Regions from separate parts of the Salmonella sp. FC25216 genome, predicted to be linked through region 4. Evidence: predicted binding sites of a transcription regulator. Region 4 holds the regulator's gene; each other region holds the start of a gene.
What was found. The regulator Fur, encoded in region 4, represses iron uptake genes when iron is present. The targets are predictions, from matches to a motif close to ATAATAATGAGAACNACTATCAA.
Positions count from the first base shown of each region.

Region 1: the regulator Fur is predicted to act here: its motif matches at 2,506-2,528, upstream of fepD (Fe(3+)-siderophore ABC transporter permease).
Region 2: the regulator Fur is predicted to act here: its motif matches at 3,778-3,800, upstream of AC3G3F_RS18935 (TonB-dependent siderophore receptor).
Region 3: the regulator Fur is predicted to act here: its motif matches at 2,486-2,508, upstream of gpmA (2,3-diphosphoglycerate-dependent phosphoglycerate mutase).

Region 1 covers NZ_JBDGON010000007.1:437-6,027, forward strand. The annotation lists gene fepB (Fe2+-enterobactin ABC transporter substrate-binding protein) at 165-1,121, shown strand; gene entS (enterobactin transporter EntS) at 1,184-2,428, opposite strand; gene fepD (Fe(3+)-siderophore ABC transporter permease) at 2,539-3,546, shown strand; gene fepG (iron-enterobactin ABC transporter permease) at 3,546-4,535, shown strand; gene fepC (iron-enterobactin ABC transporter ATP-binding protein) at 4,532-5,326, shown strand; gene wzz(fepE) (LPS O-antigen length regulator Wzz(fepE)) at 5,381-5,591, opposite strand, start outside.
Region 2 covers NZ_JBDGON010000010.1:86,041-91,631, forward strand. The annotation lists gene AC3G3F_RS18925 (alpha/beta hydrolase-fold protein) at 1-502, shown strand, start outside; gene AC3G3F_RS18930 (alpha/beta hydrolase) at 534-1,469, shown strand; gene AC3G3F_RS18935 (TonB-dependent siderophore receptor) at 1,511-3,688, opposite strand; partial or broken gene AC3G3F_RS18940 (pentapeptide repeat-containing protein) at 4,492-4,743, opposite strand; gene AC3G3F_RS18945 (VirK family antimicrobial peptide resistance protein) at 4,875-5,591, shown strand, end outside.
Region 3 covers NZ_JBDGON010000005.1:38,190-43,780, reverse strand. The annotation lists gene chbR (transcriptional regulator ChbR) at 1-697, opposite strand, end outside; gene chbC (PTS N,N'-diacetylchitobiose transporter subunit IIC) at 710-2,068, opposite strand; gene gpmA (2,3-diphosphoglycerate-dependent phosphoglycerate mutase) at 2,535-3,287, shown strand; gene AC3G3F_RS11545 (ABC transporter ATP-binding protein) at 3,358-4,134, opposite strand; gene AC3G3F_RS11540 (FecCD family ABC transporter permease) at 4,134-5,213, opposite strand; gene aroG (3-deoxy-7-phosphoheptulonate synthase AroG) at 5,367-5,591, opposite strand, start outside.
Region 4 covers NZ_JBDGON010000014.1:22,603-28,193, forward strand. The annotation lists gene ybfF (esterase) at 168-938, shown strand; gene ybfE (LexA regulated protein) at 1,072-1,365, shown strand; gene fldA (flavodoxin FldA) at 1,516-2,046, shown strand; partial or broken gene AC3G3F_RS21090 (fur leader peptide) at 2,250-2,335, shown strand; gene fur (ferric iron uptake transcriptional regulator) at 2,328-2,780, shown strand; gene tcuR (tricarballylate utilization LysR family transcriptional regulator TcuR) at 2,897-3,823, shown strand; gene tcuA (FAD-dependent tricarballylate dehydrogenase TcuA) at 3,921-5,324, shown strand; gene tcuB (tricarballylate utilization protein TcuB) at 5,311-5,591, shown strand, end outside.

The DNA of each region.
Region 1 (5,591 bases), on a different contig from region 4:
GGCTTATAATAATGATTATCATTTCTATTTTTAGTGCGCTAACCTAAGAGTAAAACGTCGCTCTGTCAACTCTGGTCATGACTTAAATGGCGCTAAGGCTTGCATCTCGCTGCCGCTAACATGAAAATGAGAAGCATTAACTTTATTAATAACAGGACGCTATTGTGAGACTTCCCGCCTTTCATCGTTTGCTGCTTCTAATGGTTGGTTTATCTGTTTCAGGAATATCCTTAGCCCAGGATGCGGGTTGGCCCCGGCAAATCCAGGACAACCGCGGCGTTCATACCCTGGACCACAAGCCCGCGCGTATCGTCTCTACCAGCGTGACGTTAACAGGCTCGCTGCTGGCGATTGATGCGCCCGTCGTCGCCAGCGGTGCCACTACCCCGAATAACCGCTTTGCTGACGATCAAGGGTTTATGCGCCAGTGGAGTGACGTAGCAAAGGCTCGTCATGTCGCCCGTCTGTACATCGGCGAACCGAATGCCGAAGCAATCGCCGCGCAACTGCCGGATCTCATTTTGATTAGCGCCACTGGCGGCGATTCGGCGCTGGCGCTTTACGATCAGCTCTCCGTTATCGCGCCGACGCTCGTCATCAATTATGACGATAAAAGCTGGCAGAGTTTGCTCACTCAGCTTGGCGAGATCACCGGTCAGGAGAAACAGGCCGCCGCGCGAATAGCGAAATTTGAGGCGCAACTGACGACGGTAAAACAGCAAATCGCCCTGCCGCCTCAGCCGGTTAGCGCGCTGGTGTATACCCCTGCCGCGCATAGCGCCAATCTGTGGACGCCAGAATCAGCACAGGGCAAACTATTGGTACAGTTAGGCTTTACGCTGGCAACATTGCCCCGTGGGCTGCAAACCAGCAAAAGCCAGGGTAAGCGCCACGATATCATTCAGCTTGGCGGTGAAAATCTGGCCGCCGGGTTAAACGGTGAATCTCTCTTCCTGTTTGCCGGCGACAGCAAAGATGTCGCGGCCCTTTACGCCAATCCGCTGCTGGCGCACCTGCCAGCGGTGCAAAATAAGCGCGTCTATGCGCTGGGTACGGAGACGTTCCGTCTGGATTATTACAGCGCAACGTTGCTGCTTAACCGGCTTGCCACCCTATTTTAGCGTTGCCGGGGTCTTATCCGACCGACCAGACAGATTTTGTCGGTCGGATAAACGCGTCGTCATCAGCCAGCATCGCTAACCGGCGGCGTCTGGCGAAAACGGCGTAGCTCGCCCAGCACTAACAGCAGCAGCAAACCGATAATCACCAGTCCAAATCCACTCACGCTCGCGGAAGCGACCGGCGTCATCATTGCGCCAAAACCGCCTAACATCGCCGCGCCGATAGCGTCTCCCGTGACGTTTTGCGCGGTCCACAGGCCATTCATTCGCCCCAGCATATTTTCCGGCGTCTGGGTTTGTAGCAGGGTGTATTGTAATAACGAGCTGATGGCACTCAGCCAGCCAAACAGCGCCAGACAGATAACACCCGCGATCCAGACCGGCATGATGGCGAACAGTCCCACCGCCAGAAAGGAACCGACCGTCGAAACCAGCATAATGAGTCCCGGACGAACGCTATGCGCCAGTTGTCCGCTGGTTAGCGCACCAATGGCCGCCCCCAGCGGAATTGCCGCATACAGTAAACCGATTTGCGCCGCCGACATCTGCCAGCTCATCGCCAGCGCCGGATAGAGTACGCGCACCGCGCTTGCCATCGTCACCAGACCGCCAAGTAGCGCAATACCGCCGATAAGCGGACTGGCGAGCAGAAAACGAAATGCCGCCAGCAACGCGATAAAAGGATTTTCCCGCGGCTGCGGAGGAACAGGCAGTCGCGGTAATGTCAGTAACGGCAGTAACGTGATAAACGTCCCGGCTGCCGCCAGCCCGTAGTTCCAGGCTACGCCGCCGCTGGCAAGCAATATGCCCCCCAACATCGGCGAAATAACCGATCCCAGACGTACCGTCAGCATGGTAATCGCACCGGCCTGCATCAGATTTTCTCTTCCGACCAGTGCTGGCGTCGCCGCCAGTAAAGCGGTCACGCCCAGAGACGCGAAAAAGCCGTCCCACAGGCCAAGAAGATATATCGCCAGCAATGACGGTTCCGGTAACAGCGCGTTCACGCACAGGCCAATAAAACCAATACCGCAAGTACCGCGCGCCAGCAGAATCACCTTTTTGCGTTCGTAACGATCGGCCAGTACGCCGCCCACCATTAAGCCAATAAACATGGCACCGCCGGTTAACGTTACCGACAGCCCCACCTGCCAGGTGGAGTACGTCATCATTTGGATCTGTACCGGAACCGCTACGCCAAGCAGCCCCAGCGAGACAATAGAAATAAATCGGGCCAGAAATACTGCGCGAAATGCAGGATGCGTCTTCAACAGGCTGAGATTGAGCAGCCAGGATTGTCGATTCATTACAACGCCTTAATGCGAGTTTTTTTAAATATCCATTCAATGGCTGCACATGCTAACATAACCAAATAAGATAGATAACGATAATTACTATCATTATCAGGGAAGTTATTATGCCATGCTCGTTTTCCGTGACGCGCGCGTTTGCCGTGCCCGGATTGTTGTTATTGCTGATTCTCGCCGCGGTTTTAAGTCTGGTCATTGGCGCGAAACCGCTGCCTGCCGCCGTCGTGCTGGACGCGTTCACCGGTGTTTGCCAAAGCGCCGATTGCACCATCGTCCTGGATGCGCGTTTGCCGCGAACACTGGCCGGATTACTGGCAGGCGGCGCTTTGGGTCTTGCCGGGGCACTCATGCAAACGCTCACCCGTAACCCGCTCGCCGATCCGGGGATTCTGGGCGTTAACAACGGCGCCAGTTTCGCCATTGTACTGGGCGCGGTGCTGTTTGGTTTCTCCACGCCGCTGCAGCAGCTTTTCATGGCATTTAGCGGCGCGCTTATCGCATCGCTGATTGTCGCCTTCACCGGCAGTCAGGGCGGCGGTCAGTTAAGCCCGGTCCGCCTGACACTGGCGGGCGTGGCGCTTGGCGCGGTACTGGAAGGACTGACCAGCGGCATCGCGCTGTTAAATCCAGAGGTCTATGACCAGCTTCGCTTCTGGCAGGCGGGATCGCTGGACATTCGCAGCCTGCAAACGTTGAAAGTCGCGCTCGCGCCCGTGGTTATAGCCGGGATCGTGGCACTATTTCTGAGCCGTGCGCTGAACAGCCTGAGCCTCGGCAGTGATACCGCGACGGCGCTGGGTAGTAAAGTGGCGCGCACCCAACTTATCGGTTTACTGGCGATTACCGTCCTGTGCGGCAGCGCAACGGCGCTGGTCGGCCCTATCGCCTTTATTGGTCTGATGATGCCGCATATGGCGCGTTGGCTGGTGGGCGCCGACCACCGCTGGTCGCTGCCGGTGACGCTACTGGCGACCCCTGCTCTGCTGCTTTTCGCCGATATTATTGGACGTCTGTTGGTGCCGGGCGAACTCCGCGTATCGGTCGTCAGCGCGTTTATCGGCGCGCCGGTACTTATTTTTCTGGTACGCCGTAAATCAGGCGGAGGCGGCCTGTGATGTTTCTTTCTCGTCGGCTTATCGTAAGCTGCCTGCTTCTGGCGGCAGGCTGCCTGGCCATTGGCTTATGGAGTTTGCAACGCGGCGCCGTGCCTCTTGATACCGGGCAGATTATTGCCGCGCTGCTGGGCGACGCGCCGCGTAACATCACCCTTGTCGTAACCGAATGGCGGCTACCGCGCGTATTAATGGCGCTGCTGATTGGCGCTGCGCTTGGCGTCAGCGGAGCGATTTTCCAGTCGTTGATGCGTAACTCGCTAGGCAGCCCTGATGTGATGGGCTTTAATACCGGCGCCTGGAGCGGCGTACTGGTCGCAATGGTCCTGTTTGGCCAGCATCTTACCGCGATCGCGCTGGCGGCAATGGCAGGCGGTATCGTCACGTCATTGATTGTCTGGCTGCTGGCCTGGCGTAACGGGATTGAAACCTTCCGGCTGATTATCATCGGTATCGGCATCCGCGCTATGCTGGTCGCCTTTAATACCTGGCTTCTGTTGCAGGCATCGCTGGAAACGGCGCTCACCGCCGGCTTATGGAACGCCGGGTCGCTCAACGGTCTGACATGGGCGAAAACCTGGCCTTCGGCGCCGCTGATTATTGTGATGCTGACAGGCGCCGCGCTACTGGTACGTCGCATGCGGCTGCTGGAGATGGGCGATGACAGCGCCTGCGCGCTGGGTGTTAGCGTGGAACGGTCACGCCTGATGATGATGCTGGTGGCGGTGGCTCTCACCGCCGCCGCAACGGCGCTGGCTGGCCCCATCTCGTTTATCGCCCTTGTCGCGCCGCACATCGCCCGCCGCCTTAGCGGCACAGCTCGCTGGGGATTAACCCAGTCGGCGCTGTGTGGCGCCTTATTACTACTGGCCGCCGATGCGTGCGCGCAGCAACTGTTTATGCCTTACCAGCTTCCGGTGGGCGTGGTCACCGTCAGCCTCGGCGGTATTTACCTTATCGTCTTGTTAATTCAGGAGTCCCGCAAAAAATGACCGAATCCGTAGCCCGTTTGCGCGGCGACCAGTTAACTCTGGGTTATGGCAGCTATACCGTCGCAAAAAACCTTAACGTTTCGATTCCGGACGGCCATTTTACCGCCATCATCGGCCCTAACGGCTGCGGCAAGTCAACTCTGCTACGCACGCTAAGCCGTCTAATGACGCCCATTGACGGCCATGTCTGGCTGGATGGCGAACAAATACAGCGTTACGCCAGTAAAGAGGTGGCGCGGCGAATCGGTTTGCTGGCGCAAAACGCCACCACGCCGGGCGATATCACCGTACAAGAGCTGGTCGCCAGGGGGCGTTATCCACATCAGCCCTTATTTACCCGCTGGCGTAAGGAAGATGCCGACGCCGTCGCTAATGCCATGCGTGCAACGGGTATCACTTCACTGGCGACGCAAAGCGTAGATACTCTGTCCGGTGGCCAACGCCAGCGGGCGTGGATAGCCATGGTGCTGGCGCAGGAAACGTCCATCATGCTGCTGGATGAGCCGACGACGTGGCTGGATATTAGCCATCAAATTGATTTGCTGGAATTGTTAAGCGATCTCAACCGCGAAAAAGGCTATACGCTCGCCGCCGTCCTGCACGACCTGAATCAGGCTTGCCGATACGCCACCCATTTGATTGCATTACGCGAAGGTAACATTGTGGCGCAGGGTGCGCCGAAAGAGATTGTTACCGCGGAGCTTATCGAAAAAATCTATGGCCTGCGCTGTATGATTATCGACGATCCGGTTGCCGGTACGCCGCTGGTTGTACCGCTGGGGCGGCAATAGTCACCCACACATATGAAAAAGCCGGATAATCACTATCCGGCTTTTTGGTGTAAATCAGACTAACCGTTCATCTATCGCCAGCGCGTTTTCCATTTTACGCGAGACCATCGCATGACGCAGTAATACGCCGCCACAGGCCATCATACCGCCAATTAGCGCCGCCAGGATAATAATGTTCGCTTTACCCGGACCATCCTTTTTCACTGGCAGAGACGGCGACAGTTGATATTCAAACGGGGTAAACGTCACGTCGCTCACATTCATT
Region 2 (5,591 bases), on a different contig from region 4:
CAATGAGCGTGAACGTGTCGCGATACTCGGCGGTCGCCGCGAACTGGTGCTCGATATCGCCGAACGCCTACTGCCAACCATTCGCGCCAAACACCCGGAACGACGGTGGGCGGACCGTACACAAACGGTGCTGGCCGGGCAAAGTCTCGGCGGCGTAACCGCGCTGATGGCTGCCCGCCACGCGCCAGAGAGCTTCGGCCTGGTGCTGAGCCACTCCCCTTCAATGTGGTGGACGCCGGACAACCGCAGTCGCCCAGACCACTTCAGCGGGGAAGAACTCTCCTGGATCAGCGAACATATGCTATCCGCGCCATCGCCAGCCGTACGCACGCATCTGTGCGTGGGATCGTTAGAAGGCTCGACGGTCCCGCAGGTAAAACAGTTGCATGAAAAATTGCGAGGCGCTGGCGTCGAAAGCCATTGCAGCGTGTACACCGGCGGTCACGATTACGCGTGGTGGCGCGGCGCGCTGATTGATGGCTTACATCTACTGCTCCGATAAAACTTCACCTGCCTAAAAGGAATAACATCCGATGTATGGTCACCAGTACCACAACAAGCGCTATTGTATAGCGCTATTTTTAGTGAGTTTTTGTTTTAGCACGCTGACTTATGCGAAGCCGGATATGCAGCCATTAGGACCGAATATCGCCGATAAAGGTTCAGGATATTACCATTTCAGGGTCAATGATTTTCAATCTGCCGATGCCGCAAGACATTACCGGGTGTGGACCGCTATCCCCAATAAAGACGCCCCGCCATCCGGTTATCCTGTCTTATATATGCTGGACGGCAACGCGGTGATGGACAGGCTACCGGAGGCGCTGCTCAAACAGTTGACAGAACACTCGCCGCCGGTGATTGTAGCGATTGGCTATCAAACTAACCTGCCGTTTGATCTTAACGGCAGGGGTTATGACTATACGTTGCTGCCGGGCACCGATCGCGAAGGCAATGAAAACAACCCACGTTTTCATCGTAAGACCGGCGGCGGGCCAGCGTTCCGCCAGCTACTGGAGAGACATATCGCGCCGCAGGTGGAACAAGGAATAACCATCAACCCCGAACGGCGCGGGGTGTGGGGGCATTCTTATGGCGGCCTGTTCGTTTTGGACTCCTGGCTATCGTCATCATTCTTCCATATGTACTACAGCGCCAGCCCGTCGCTCAGCAGGGATAACTTTGCCCTGTTGAATCGCCTCGCGACAGTGAAGCCATCGCCGTTCTGCCATAAAAAACTCATTATAATGGAAGGTTCAGCGTCGAGTGGGGATAGCAGGCAACGCCAGATGGCCGAGCTCCTGCAAAAAGTTCAGGAGACCGTGATAACGCTTGAGAACAACGGCGTTAACGCGGCCTTGCAGGATTATCCGGGCCTGGGCCATGGGCCCATGTTTAACGCCTCTTTTCGTAGTGCATTGCTGGATATCAGTCGCGAACAGGCAAGCACAAAGTCACGCTGCCATTAACCCGTCGCCAGAACATGCCCGCCAGCGGCGGGCATAACCCATCAAAACGAGGCCGTCACACCGGCATAATAAGCCCGACCGGGTTCGTTATAGGTATTTGCCCCTTCGGCGGAGCGATAGATCTGTTTATCGAAGATATTGCTGATACCGACATTAAGACGCAGGTTCTTGTTGATATCGTAGTTAACGTTGGTGCCGACCAGTGAGTAAGCCCCCAGCGCTTTCCCGGACAGTCCTTTGACTTCACTGCGCGACTCCGCATGCGTTCGCGGTTTTTGCTTGCCGTATAACGTCCAGTTGACGTTAGCAGAGAGCGCACTGGTGATAGTCCAGTCGAGGAAGGTATTCACCGTATATTTCGGGATTATCGATAACGGATTGCCGGTATCTTTTTGCTCAGAAGTGATCATATAAGTCGCGTTGGTATTCCAGTTCAGACGGTCCGGCATCAGCGGAACAGCCATGCTGGCTTCAATACCTTCAATCAGCGCCTTACCACCATTCTGCCACGGCAGTACATAAGCGCCAAATGCGCTTTTGCCAATAATCTTATCGCCTGCAACAATCTTATTCTGATAATCGTTACGGAAATACGTTACGCTTGCGTGGTAATCGTCTACGGTAAATTCCAGCCCAATCTCTTTATTGATGCTAATTTCAGGATCGAGGTTCTTATTACCGACCAAATAGCATCCTATTCCTCCTGACGGAAGATCTTTGGGGCACCCATTACCTTTCGAATAAAGTAAATACCCCTCACTGGTCTGATACAAGTTCGGTGCCTTAAAGGCCCGGGCGATACCTGCCTTCACCTTGACGTATTCACCTAACACCTGGGAAAGGTTAAGACTGGGACTAAAATTACTACCGGATTTGCTCAGGTAGTCAAAACGCAGGCCCGGAATAATGTTGGTACCGGCCATGGGTTCGATATTATCTTCAACGTACAGCGCGCTGATTTCCGATTTATTTTTGCTGCTACGATTAGCCGCCGAACCGGAAATCCCGCCGATATTATAATCCTTAACCGTCAGACTGGTAGAAGAAGGATCGTTCAGCTCATCCCGGTTCCACTCCGCGCCGACGGTGAGCGTTTGCTCAAATAGCCATGTCATTGGGACATTCACCTCGCCGCTGGTGCGATACGAGGTCAGGCGGTTAGTGGTGAACGTCTGGTCGTTGGTGATACGCCCCTCGCCGCCGCCGGAGAGTCCCTCATTCATGCGGGTATTATCGGTTTTTTCATAGTAGAACCCAAGCCGGCTTTGCCCCCAGTCCCAGATGCCGTTATGAGTTAGACCGTAATTCTGCCGGTACAGGCGATTGGTCTCCCGCCCGGACTGCGCCAGACTTTTGGTAACCGCGTTTGAAGTACTGTTTTGCGTATCGCCGGCATAGATATTCCCCTGCCGACTGTATCCCGCTTCAAAATCGAGGATTTGCTGTGGGGTCATTTTCCATGAGAGGACGCTATTAATATCTTTATTAGTGACCCCCTCCCGTCCGGCGGCATTTTTGGTACCGGCGGAGGAGTTAATATCCCAGCTATCGGCGTCGGTTCTGTTGAGATTACCGTACAGGCGCATCGTCAACGTATCGCCAGCCAACGGGCCGCTAAGGCTGAAGTTACCACGCCGGGTGTCGCCCTCTTTGCTGCTTTCCGGCTGGTTGGTATAGAGCGACAGCGAGCCGTGCCAGTCGTTAGTCGGACGTTTGGTGATGATGTTCACCACTCCGCCTGCGGCACCAGAACCATAGCGCGCGGCGGCGGGCCCGCGGATGACTTCAATGCGTTCTACCAGCTCCGGCGGCACCCAGTTCGTATCGCCACGGGTGTCGCGTTCCCCGCGCCAGCTATAGCGTACCGAATTTCGCGACGTCACCGGCACGCCGTCAATCAGCACTAAGGTATTTTCCGGCCCCATGCCGCGAATATCAATTTGTCGGTTATTCCCGCGCGTCCCCGAGGCGCTATTACCGGTAAGATTAACCCCCGGCATCTTACGAATAATATCGGAGAGATCGTTAACGGGAGGATTCTTCTGAATATCATCGCGGGTAATAATCGAAACGCCTGGCTGCTGTTTTAATACTTGCTCGGCGGTGGATTCAACCACCATAGTTTCGCCGTTGTCGTCAGTAGATTCTGCTGCTGATAATGGACTATTAACCCCTGTAGAAACCACGGTTATTAACCAGAGGAGCTTATTAACTCTCATACCCATTCCCTAAATAATGTCTAAAGTAAAGCTGTTGTTCTCAAACTCACATCCTTGCCAGGTTACGACTATATAGTAATAATTATCACTTGCTAATGATAATTATTATCATTCAATAAAGAAAAAGGCAATCTTTCAACCGCAAAAATCTGGTTATAAGAAAACGTAAACGGGATTTTGAAATATGACTCTCTGTCTGGGCTCAGCTTTGCCGGTAAATCTGGCAAGGGGTGGCAGAATGCGCCCTACTGAACGGAGGTTTTACAAAACAGGAATGAATGGAATAGCATTACTTTTCAAACAGTTAATTAAAATCAAGAAACAATCAGGTGAGATGGTATAGCGCGGTTCAGAGTTCACCGACGCTTCCCTGCCGACGGTGGACTGTTCTTACATTTTGTCAGGGATTTTTCGTCTGGTGTTTAATGGTGGGCTCGGACACTATTGTGATCATTCGATAGATAGCCATGCCTGGCTCCAGAATACACAGCGCCTGATAATATTTATCAGGCGCTTTACAACAAAAAATCGTCAGTCTGTATCAGGTCTGACCGCTATAATAATAGCGCGACTACCTCGCAAAATCCCTTTATATTGTATGTGGTTAACCTTGCACATCGCTTTCCCGTTCTCCAGATTCTACGGGCAAGAATGACAACCAACCGTTATTAGATTTTACTGTCGGGTGTTGTTCATATAATTATCTCATGCTTGATACAGATAGTTATTCTTACATTTCTTTTATTTCAGATTTACGTCAAAAAGGACTAAAAATCTTCACTATAAAATTCGTTAAAGAGAGTTTATGTACTTGTAGACATTCTGGTTTCTTCGGTAAGCGAATGGGTTAGCGTAGAATCTTTAAGGTTGGCATTTTTTAAATTGGCCTGAGACAAATCAACTTCGGCCAGGTTCATAGAAGTTAAATTAGCCTTTTACAGATTTGCCCGGGCTAAAATGGCCCCTTCCATATTAGTGGCCATCATAGTATTACATTTTAACGTTGCATCGCTCATATTGGCACATATAAGGGTTGCACCTGAAACATTGGCGTTTAGGCGTATTATTGCTGCCATTGATAAACTGTTTAACAATATCGTCTGTATGGCCTTCCTCGTTGCCTTTACGTTTAACTCAATCAGGCTACCGTCTCGGTTATGAGTCTATCGAGTAGTAGGACCGTAGTATGACGATGCATCAGAGTGATGATATAGAAAGATACAATCCGTTATTAATGTTAAAAGAAGTCATGGCGCAAACGCCTTATCGGCATAAGCGCTGGGGAGAGCGTAAGTTTCGCTATAAATTTGTATTACGTTGTCTTATTAACCCCGTAACGACAATTAAATACTTCAATGAATTATGTAATCTGAATCAGCCCAGAACGCTGATAATTCATCGTCCGCTGTTGCCGGCAAAAATCCAGCGGCCTTATTTGTATACCGGACTTAGCATACGTTGCCGGGCAAGAGCTATTCTGGAACACTACCAGTTCGTGCAGGCCTTTCCGGAAAATAAAATAAAAAAAATCCTGTTGTCCGAGGAGCAAACCTTGCTCGCTCACCTGGAAGGGAAAAACGGTGCTCTGGTGGATATCTACTGCGGTCCCTGTGGCTATGACAGGGAAGGCGAACTGACATTAACGTTGTGCTTCAATGATACGCCGCTGGCGCGTTTGTCATTTTCCTTTATCCACCATCAAGGGAAGCAAATAGCGCTGGTTGCCGGGTTACAAGGGCCCAGTAAACATGTTGGCCCTCAAGTCATACGTAACGCTACCAAAGATTGTTACGGACTCTTTCCTAAACGGATGCTGTATGAAGCATTTACGACATTTATTCAGTCCTGTAATGTAACGGAGATTTATGCGGTAAGTGAAAACAACCATGTTTATCGCCAACTC
Region 3 (5,591 bases), on a different contig from region 4:
CCGAAAAATTAGTGGTCTCCAGTTGTTTTTTACAATAGTTGATCCGAATAGCATTTATTATCTGGCCGGGCGTCTTGTGATAATAACGATTAGTAGCCCGTGTAAGATAAGATTGCGTTTTCCCGGAAAGCCTTACCATATTATTCAACGCATCATCGGAAAACATTGATTTTTTGTGCATGTCGCTGACGAGTTGTTTTAGCCAGCCGGGTATTGCATCCGACCGTGAATTATCCTCATAATGCTGCAAACGATTGACGATATAAAAAGTGAGTAATTTATTGAACTCATCACATTCTCGTTGATGAATATCCATTGTTGATAAGGTCTGCTCTATAAAAGTTAAGAAAGCATTAGACATTGCATAAGGCTGAGACGCCACAAAACATGACGGGAGTATCGCCAGATAGTGTTCATCAAAATAGCGTCTACCTACCCCCATATTTAATATTCGCGTAACTCCATAGTCATAAAACGTTTGATGGTAAGACCCTACCGGGATAAAGACAAAATCACCACGTTCCAGCATTACACGTTTACCATTTATCTCCTGACTACAGCTTCCTGTCAGAACTAGCGTAAATTCATAGTAGTCATGCTGATGCAGTCCACTCACACTCTCCGTTTTGTCCAAAATAAAGAAATAAAAATCTTTACCTTTTAAAAACTGGCTTTCATGTACCGTGTTGATTTCCATGTTCACACCTCATCAAAATTTTAAGGCATTGGCGATATCTTCTTCGCTCTCATCCTCATCAATAATGTTTTGTGCTTTATTGGCAATAATGACAAAAGGGAGATAAATTAAGGTCGCTATGGCAAGGTTCACTAATGCCATAATGAGTGCAGCGATACTGCCGTTAGAATTGAAGAATGCCCCCAGCCCTACTGGCATTGTCCACGGCGCAAAATTTGTAGAGGGTGGAATAATACCTACTGAATAGACTAATAATGTGATACCAGCCAGAATAGGCTGAATGAGTACGAAGGGAATCATTAACGCCGGATTCATGATAATGGGCAGGCCAAACAGAATCGGCTCATTAATATTAAACAGTCCGGAGGGTAATGCCATCTTAGCTACCTGCCGATAGTCAGCACGGCGTGAGGCGATAAAAATAGCGAAAATCAGACTCAACGTTGCACCAGTCCCGCCGAGATAGACGTAAGACTCCAACATTGGCCCGGTCCAGAAATGAAAGGTTTTACCCGCAGCCAGCGCTGCGTCGATAGAACCATACTCAGTATAGGTCGCCATATTTTCCATTCCCCATGGGCCCAGAATTCCACTATTGAGCGCAGTTAATGCCAGTCCTCCATGTACGCCAAAAAACCACAGTAAGGCATTAAATATCACATATGCCCATCCAACGATGCTACCGAGCGACGCTAGTGGTGTCGCAATCGAATTCATAATCACCTGATGAAAATGGGTGCCAGCCAACGACAGCCCCCATGCAATCAGTCCCATCATGAAAAGAATAATAAAACCTGGGATTAATGCCGTAAATGAGCGCGAAACCGATTCCGGTACGCTGTCAGGTAATTTGATAACCCAGTTCTGACGGATAATAAAAGTGAATATCTCAGCAACGACCAGACCAATAATAATACCCGATATAATATTTGCGCCGCCAAGCCAGTTTGCGCCAATAGCGCTAACATCTCCTACTGTAAACGGCGTAACCGTCATAAAAGAGGCAATCGATAATAAGCCGGCAGCGAGCGCATCCACTTTACGCTCTTCAGCCAACGCCATGCCAATAAAAAATGGCGTCATCAATGACATTATTCCCAACGTTCCATTATATACGCTACTGCCTATAACTTTTAGTTGTTCCAGTGATGCAAGAGTATTCGCATCCAGGCGAATACCCATAGACCAGAAAAATGATCCTTCACCAAAATTCAACAAAACATTATTTATCAGAACAAATATCGCTCCAACAAGCGTTAATGGCATTAGCCTGATAAAACCATTTTTAATAGCGTTAACATGTATCTGTTTACCCAGCGTTACCGCAACAGGTAAAATCACCCTTTCCAGGGAACTTATTGCGCCAGACATAATGAATACCCTCAAATGGAACACTTGATATGGAAAAAATGTAAACCTCTTTGACGGATAAAAACACAAACTGAATATTTCTCTCTGAATGACAAACAGGATACATGAGGCCCCTAAAAGGCAGTAATGAGCCAGATCCATAAATTCTTTTTCATTGACCTTTTGACATGACGATTTTCACATTTCAGGGAATTAAGTAGAAGTACTAAGCCAATGAGCAAGGTGAGAGAATCTTCGCGAATAGCTTGTTTAGTCACCAATAGCGGCAAGATTTAATTTGGTCTGATGACCTGGGTTATACCTGATGGATTCTCACTCTTAGTACCTAAACACAACCTCTCATTAACACATACCTTACACTCAAGCCCAATTTTCGCTATTGTATAAGGATAAGCGTTGCCGCTGATGCATTACGGCAATATAATGAGAATTATTATCATTACATATGATTTATAGGAGTGAGAGTATGGCTGTAACTAAGCTGGTTCTGGTACGTCACGGTGAAAGTCAATGGAACAAAGAGAACCGTTTCACCGGCTGGTATGATGTTGACCTGTCTGAAAAAGGCGTAAGCGAAGCAAAAGCAGCAGGTAAACTGCTAAAAGAAGAAGGTTTCAGCTTTGATTTTGCCTACACTTCCGTACTGAAACGCGCTATCCATACGCTGTGGAACGTACTGGATGAACTGGATCAGGCGTGGCTGCCGGTGGAAAAATCCTGGAAACTCAATGAACGTCACTATGGCGCATTGCAGGGGCTGAATAAAGCGGAAACGGCAGAAAAATATGGTGACGAGCAGGTTAAGCAGTGGCGCCGCGGTTTTGCCGTGACGCCACCGGAACTGACCAAAGATGATGAGCGTTATCCGGGTCACGATCCACGTTATGCCAAACTGAGCGAGAAAGAACTGCCGCTGACCGAAAGCCTGGCGCTGACCATCGACCGCGTTATTCCTTACTGGAACGACACCATCCTGCCACGTATGAAGAGCGGTGAGCGCGTGATCATCGCAGCTCACGGTAACTCATTGCGTGCGCTGGTGAAATACCTGGATAACATGAGTGAAGATGAGATTCTTGAGTTAAACATCCCGACCGGCGTGCCGCTGGTATATGAGTTCGACGAAAACTTTACGCCGATAAAACGCTACTATCTGGGCAATGCTGACGAGATCGCAGCGAAAGCGGCTGCCGTGGCGAATCAGGGTAAAGCGAAGTAATCACGTTTGCCGTATCCGGCCTACGAGCAATGGGTAGGTCGGATAAGCGCAACGTCATCAGGCAACAGTCTTAAACATCGATCACTCCGTCAAGCACCACCTGTAATCTGCCCTGCGAACAGCGCTCCACGCGTCCTCGTACCCGGTACACTTCAGCCAGACGTTCCGCGGTAATCACCGTCTCCGGCGCGCCGCTGGCGACCAGCCTGCCGTCTTTTAGCATCAGTACATGTTCACCATGACGCAGTGCAATATTAATGTCATGCACCACGACTATCGTCACCCTATTTTGCGCCTGAGTATCCCGACGCACGAGATCCATTACGTGAAACTGATAGTTTAAATCCAGCGCGCTGAGCGGCTCATCCAGTAACAAAAGTTCAGGGCAACGAATCAGCGATTGTGCCAGACCAACTAATTGCCGCTGACCGCCAGAAAGCTGGTCGAGATACTGCAACGCCAGGTGCGTTATGCCTAATTGCTCAAGGATAGCCAGTATCTGCGCCCTGCCCTGCGCATCGCCTCTGCCGCCTGATGCCCGCTGCGCCACAATAATCGACTCCAGTACATGCAGATGCACACCCTGCGGTAATGACTGCGGCAAAAACACGACCTTCTGCGCCCGCTCGGCAAACGATAACGACATAAGATCCTCGCCATCAAGTCGCGCCTCGCCGTCGGCGTTATTCAGCCCGGCCAGCGAACGTAGTAACGTCGATTTACCACAGCCGTTCGGCCCCAGCAAAACGGTAATTTTCCCGCGCGGCAGTAAGGGAACGTTGAGATCTGCAATAACCGGCTGAGTGGAATAGCCGGCGCTAAATGACCGGAGCATTAACCCACGCATCAGAGACTCCCCCGATGTCGCAATACAATGCTTAAAAAGAACGGAACCCCGACCAGCGAGGTGACAATCCCCACCGGCACCATTACGCCCGGAACACTATTTTTCGCCACAATAGAGGCCAGCGATAACACCAGCCCGCCAATCAGCGCGCTGCCCGGAAGGTAGAAACGGTGATCTTCCCCCAAAAGTATTCGCGCGATATGCGGCGCAACGAGACCAATAAAACCAATCGGCCCGACGAAAGCTACCGCCAGCGCTGATAACAAGCTGATACGCAACAATGACAGCAGACGTAAACGGCGGACATGAATCCCAAAGCTCAGCGCCCTCTCTTCGCCCAGACGTAATGCCGTTAGTTGCCAGGCGCTTCGTAACGACCCAAAAAGCACAGCAATAAACACAACGGCCAGTACGCCCAATTTTTCCCACGACGCACGGACCAGGCTCCCCATCGTCCAGAATACCAGCCCCTGCAGCGTATCTTCATCAGCCACAAACTGCATAATGGCGACCAATGCGTTAAAGGTGAATACCAGCGCAATACCGAACAATACTACCCCGGATGCGGCGACGCCTGTCCAACGGGTAATACCGTCCAGGAGTAACGCGGACAAAAGCGCAAAGATGAACGCATTGGCCGGGATAAACCAGGCGGCAGGAATACCGGGAATACCGAGCCCCAGCACAATCGCCAGCGCAGCGCCAAAAGCCGCGGCGGACGATACGCCGAGGGTAAACGGCGTTGCCAGCGAATTATTTAAAATGGTTTGCATTTCGGCACCCGCCAGCCCTAGCGCCATGCCCACCAGCAGCGCCATCAGGGCGTAGGGTAAGCGAATATCCCAGACAATAACGTGTACGCCCGCATTCACCTTTTCCGGCTGGAAAAGCGCCTGCCACAGCGCACTGAACGGTAAACCAGAAGACCCGCAGGTTACATCTACCATCAGTGAAGTCATCATCGCCAGCGCAATAGCTAACATGAGCACGGCCCTTTTGCGGATGATCTGGCGATAGCGCGGAATGACTGGCGTGGAAGCGAGACTGGGCGCTAAAAGTGATTTGTCCTGACAGGTCATGGTTCGGGCTACGTTATTAATCAGAGAAGAATTATAGCGCCGAATGATTTCGTTATATATTTATTTATATTTCGAGTGATGACTCAGTGGGCTATCTCACCTGTCTCCGATAAAAAAACCGGCCTTGCGGGCCGGTTTAACACGTAATGAAGATTAACCACGACGGGCTGTTACCGCTGCCGACAATTGACGAAGTAGCGCATCGGTATCTTCCCAGCCAATGCAGGCGTCAGTAATGCTTTTACCGTAGGTCAGCGGCTGACCGCTTTCCAGGCTCTGGTTTCCTTCTACCAGATGACTTTCTACCATCACGCCAATAATCGCTTTTTCACCGCCCGCTATCTGCTGGCAGACATCGGCACAAACCTCCATCTGTTT
Region 4 (5,591 bases):
TCTTTGCTGAATACAAGTCATTGGGATTATAGGAACAAATCCCAACAGCGGATAGCGTTAAGCCCGGCTGACAAAAAAACTCGGAGTAAACCTTAGAGGTTGCAGCCCAGTGGCAGAATGGTCAACATAATACCCTAACCCGACAGAGCGAAAAAAAGAACTTTGCCATGAAATTAAATATCCGAGCGCAATCTGCACAAAACCTGCACAATAATTCCCCCATCGTTCTCGTTCATGGCCTGTTTGGCAGCCTGGACAACCTCGGCGTACTGGCGCGCGATCTGGTGACCGATCACGACATTATTCAGGTCGATATGCGCAATCATGGTTTATCGCCGCGCGATCCGGTCATGGATTATCCGGCAATGGCCCAGGATCTGCTGGATACGCTTGACGCGCAGCAGATCGAGAAAGCGACTTTTATTGGTCATTCCATGGGCGGAAAAGCGGTAATGGCGCTGACGGCGCTGGCGCCCGATCGCATCGATCGTCTGGTCGCGATTGATATCGCCCCCGTGGATTATCACGTTCGCCGCCACGATCGCATTTTCGCGGCCATTAACGCCGTAAGCGAATCCGACGCTACATCCCGCCAACAGGCGGCAGGTATTATGCGCCAGCATCTTAACGAAGAAGGCGTGATCCAGTTTCTGTTAAAATCCTGGGCTGAAGGCGAATGGCGTTTTAATGTTCCGGTATTATGGGAGCAGTATCCGTATATCGTCGGCTGGGAAACCATTCCGGCCTGGGAACATCCGGCGCTGTTTATTCCAGGCGGTAACTCGCCGTACGTGACCGAAGCGTACCGCGACGCGCTGCTGGCGCAATTCCCTTTGGCGCGCGCGCATGTGATAGCCGGCGCGGGCCACTGGGTACATGCCGAAAAACCAGAGGCGGTTCTGCGCGCCATCCGCCGTTATCTGCACGATAAGCGCTAACTGATTAAAAACTCATCGCCTGTGCGCGATTACGCGCGCGGGCGTTGGCGTCGCTTCCTCGCTGATGTATGATGGCGCGCTATCCATCCGGGCATAAGCCTGGCTGATTGTTTCCCCCGAAGTCACCAAAATCATGGCCAAAGAACAAACGGACCGTACGACATTAGATCTGTTCGCGCACGAGCGTCGCCCGGGACGACCTAAAACGAATCCGCTTTCGCGCGATGAACAGTTACGCATCAATAAGCGTAACCAGTTAAAACGCGACAAAGTTCGTGGCCTCAAGCGTGTCGAATTAAAACTCAACGCACAAGCTGTTGACGCGCTGAATGAACTGGCCGAAGCGCGCAACATTAGCCGCAGCGAGCTCATTGAAGAAATGTTAATGAAGCAGCTTATGGCGCTGCGCGGCCAGGGTTTAGTCTGAAAACAAGTTTTGTTTCATATTTCGTGTAGCAGAGCGTGCAGTCCCGCGTGATTGCTGTTTCCGCATATCTGCCTGTTCTGCTATGATTGCCCTTATCCGTGGGCAATTCGCCACCACCATTTCAATAAGTTTCAAGAGGTTATTTTACTCATGGCAATCACTGGCATCTTTTTCGGCAGCGACACCGGTAATACCGAAAATATCGCAAAAATGATTCAAAAACAGCTTGGTAAAGACGTTGCCGATGTGCATGACATTGCAAAAAGCAGTAAAGAAGACCTGGAAGGGTATGACATTCTGCTGCTGGGCATCCCAACCTGGTACTATGGCGAAGCACAATGTGACTGGGATGACTTCTTCCCGACTCTCGAAGAGATTGACTTTAACGGTAAGCTGGTGGCGCTGTTTGGCTGTGGCGATCAGGAAGACTACGCGGAATACTTCTGTGATGCGCTGGGCACTATTCGCGACATTATTGAGCCGCGCGGCGCCACGATTGTGGGTCACTGGCCAACCGCAGGCTATCATTTTGAAGCCTCTAAGGGTCTGGCTGATGACGATCATTTTGTCGGCCTGGCGATTGACGAAGACCGTCAGCCTGAACTGACCGCCGAGCGTGTTGAAAAATGGGTCAAGCAAATTTCGGCTGAATTGCACCTCGACGACATCCTCAACGCCTAATCTTATGCGGCGCAGCATTACGTCTGCGCCGCATCAATAGACAAGACCAATCAAAATAATTGCTACAAATTTGTAACTTTCACACCCATCCCTGTACAATGTCCGGGTGTAATCAGGTGGCGCCAGAATTTGCAGGCAAAACCACAGTTTTATTAACATCTGCGAGAGACTTGCGGTTTTCATTTCGGCATGGCAGTCCTATAATGATACGCATTATCTTGAGTGCAATTTCTGTCACTTCTCTAATGAAGTGAATCGTTTAGCAACAGGACAGATTCCGCATGACTGACAACAATACCGCATTAAAGAAGGCTGGCCTGAAAGTAACGCTTCCTCGTTTAAAAATTCTGGAAGTTCTTCAGGAACCAGATAACCATCACGTCAGTGCGGAAGATTTATACAAACGCCTGATCGACATGGGTGAAGAAATCGGTCTGGCAACCGTGTACCGTGTGCTGAACCAGTTTGACGATGCCGGTATCGTGACCCGCCATAATTTTGAAGGCGGTAAATCCGTTTTTGAACTGACGCAACAGCATCATCACGATCATCTTATCTGCCTTGACTGTGGAAAAGTGATTGAATTTAGTGATGATTCTATTGAAGCGCGCCAGCGTGAAATTGCGGCGAGACACGGTATTCGTTTAACTAATCACAGCCTCTATCTTTACGGCCACTGCGCTGAAGGCGACTGCCGCGAAGACGAGCACGCGCACGATGACGCGACCAAATAAGTATAAATCTTTCGAAGAGCCAACCGCCCGGTTGGCTTTTTTATATCCTCCTCTTTCCTGCTGCTTGATGTTGATTTAATGTAAAAAAACCGCTATCGCATCTCAGGAGAGCAGGAATGGAGCTTCGCCAGTTACGCTATTTCGTGCGTATTATTGAAACCGGCAGTATGGGTAGCGCCGCGCAGGATCTTGATATTGGCGTTTCAGCCTTAAGCCAGCAGATGTCCCGTCTGGAAAACGAGCTTGCCATCCGTCTGTTGCAGCGCACCTCGCGCGGCGTAACGCCGACCAACGCCGGGCTGGCCTTTTATTCACAGGCACAACTCGCCCTGCGTCATGCCGACGACGCGATTCTCGCCGCAAGAGAAGCACGTCTTTCCGGTCATGTGAGCGTAGGAATGGCCCCCAGTACCGCCTCCATACTGGGTATACCTTTTATCCATGCCATGCAGGAAAACTATGCCGATGTCCGACTGCATGTGGTGGAAAGCTTGTCCGGTAATCTGGAAAGAATGATTAATACCCGCCAGATTGATTTAGCCGTTGTCTTTCAAAAAGATAAAATCCTGCGCTGGAGCGCCAGACCGATCCTTGAAGAACAGCTTTTTCTGATTGGCTCCCATGCCCTGCTGGCGGCGCTTCCTGATAACCCGATCACGCCTGAACAACTGGCAGACATTCCGCTCATTATGCCGAGCCAGGGACACGGACTGCGCGGCAGGCTGGACGCTGTATGCCAGGAACATGCGCTTAACGTTGATATCGTTGCGGAAATTGACGGCCTGGCGTTGTTGATGCGCGCCGTGCGCGACGGCCTTGGCGCCACGTTACAGCCCGGCGCGGCGATTTCTCATCTGGATAACGACGCGCTACGCGTGATCGGCGTCCATAATCCGATACTCAGCCGCCCCAACTTTTTAGTCAGCCTGTCGGATGATGAGCTGACGCCCGCCGGTCTTGCCGCCAGAGTGGTACTCACCAAAGTCATGCGTCAGTTAGTCGACGCTGGCGAATGGCCAGGTGCTACCCTTTACGCTTACTAAACCCCTGTTTAGCGCTACCTGATAGCGCGCCGCTTATTTATCCGTATACATTTTAATTACAAATTTAACAAATAGTTAAATGGTACGGGAGCATAAGATGGTTGATGTACTGGTGATAGGCGGAGGCAATGCCGCATTATGCGCCGCCCTGACCGCACGGGAAGCGGGCGCATCGGTTCTGCTGCTGGAGGCTGCCCCGCGGGAATGGCGCGGCGGAAACTCTCAGCATACACGAAACCTGCGTTGTATGCATGATGCGCCGCAGGATGTGCTGGTGGAACGCTATCCTGAAGAGGAGTTCTGGCAGGATCTGTGGCGCGTCACCGACGGCAACACCAAAGAAGCGCTGGCGCGGTTGGTCATTCGCACCTCTTCGCAATGCCGCGACTGGATGCGCAAACATGGCGTTAACTTTCAACCGCCGCTATCGGGGGCGCTCCACGTCGCGCGCACTAATGCATTTTTTATGGGCGGTGGGAAAGCGCTCGTCAATGCCTATTACCGTAGCGCCGAACGGCTGGGCGTGCAGATTCGTTATAACACGCCGGTTCATGCGCTTGAACTTCATGACGGCGAATTCGTAGCAGCGCTGGCGGGCAACGAACGTATTACTGCCAAAGCCTGCGTACTGGCGGCTGGCGGTTTCGAATCAAATCGTGAATGGCTGCGGAAGGCCTGGGGAGAAAACGCGCGCGGCGAATGGCCCGCGGATAATTTTCTGATTCGTGGCACGCGTTTTAACCAGGGCGTATTGCTCAAATTTATGATGGATGCCGGCGCGGATATCATTGGCGATCCGTCCCAGTCGCACTGCGTAGCGATTGATGCCAGGGCGCCGCTGTACGACGGCGGTATTTGTACTCGCGTTGATTGCGTATCGCTGGGTATTGTCGTGAATCGCGACGCCGAACGTTTTTATGATGAAGGCGAAGATTTCTGGCCGAAGCGTTACGCCATTTGGGGGCGTCTGGTTGCTCAACAGCCAGGACAAATTGGCTATTCGATTATTGACAGCAAAGCCATCGGCCACTTTATGCCGCCGGTTTTTCCTGGCGCGCAGGCCAATACGCTGGCTGAATTGGCCTGCCAGTTGGGGCTGGACGCGGAAAAATTTACCCGCACCGTCACGCAGTATAACCAGGCCTGCCAACCCGGTCATTTTGATCATACCTTGCTTGATAACTGCGCCACCAAAAACCTGACGCCGGCGAAAACCCACTGGGCGCGCCCGCTTGATGCACCGCCCTACTACGGTTATGCGCTGCGACCCGGAATCACTTTTACCTACCTGGGCCTGAAAGTCAATGAACGTGCCGCCGTACATTTTGCCGGTCATCCAAGCCGCAACCTGTTTGTTGCCGGCGAGATGATGGCAGGAAATGTACTGGGCAAGGGGTATACCGCAGGCGTAGGCATGTCTATCGGCACAACCTTTGGCCGCATTGCGGGGATAGAAGCCGCCCGCGCGGCGCACAAGGAGGCGCATCATGAAACAGCTTGAAAAATTAATCATTGAGACCACCGTACTTACCGAACCGGAAGCTGAGGTCGAACGCGTCATGCAAGTGTGTAACGCGTGTCGCTACTGCGAAGGATTTTGCGCGGTATTTCCGGCGATGACCCAGCGACTCGAATTCGGTAAAGCCGATGTTCATTATCTGGCGAATTTATGTCATAACTGCGGCGCCTGCCTGCACGCGTGCCAGTACGCACCGCCCCATGAATTTGCCATTAACGTGCCGAAAGCGATGGCGCAAGTCCGCCTGGA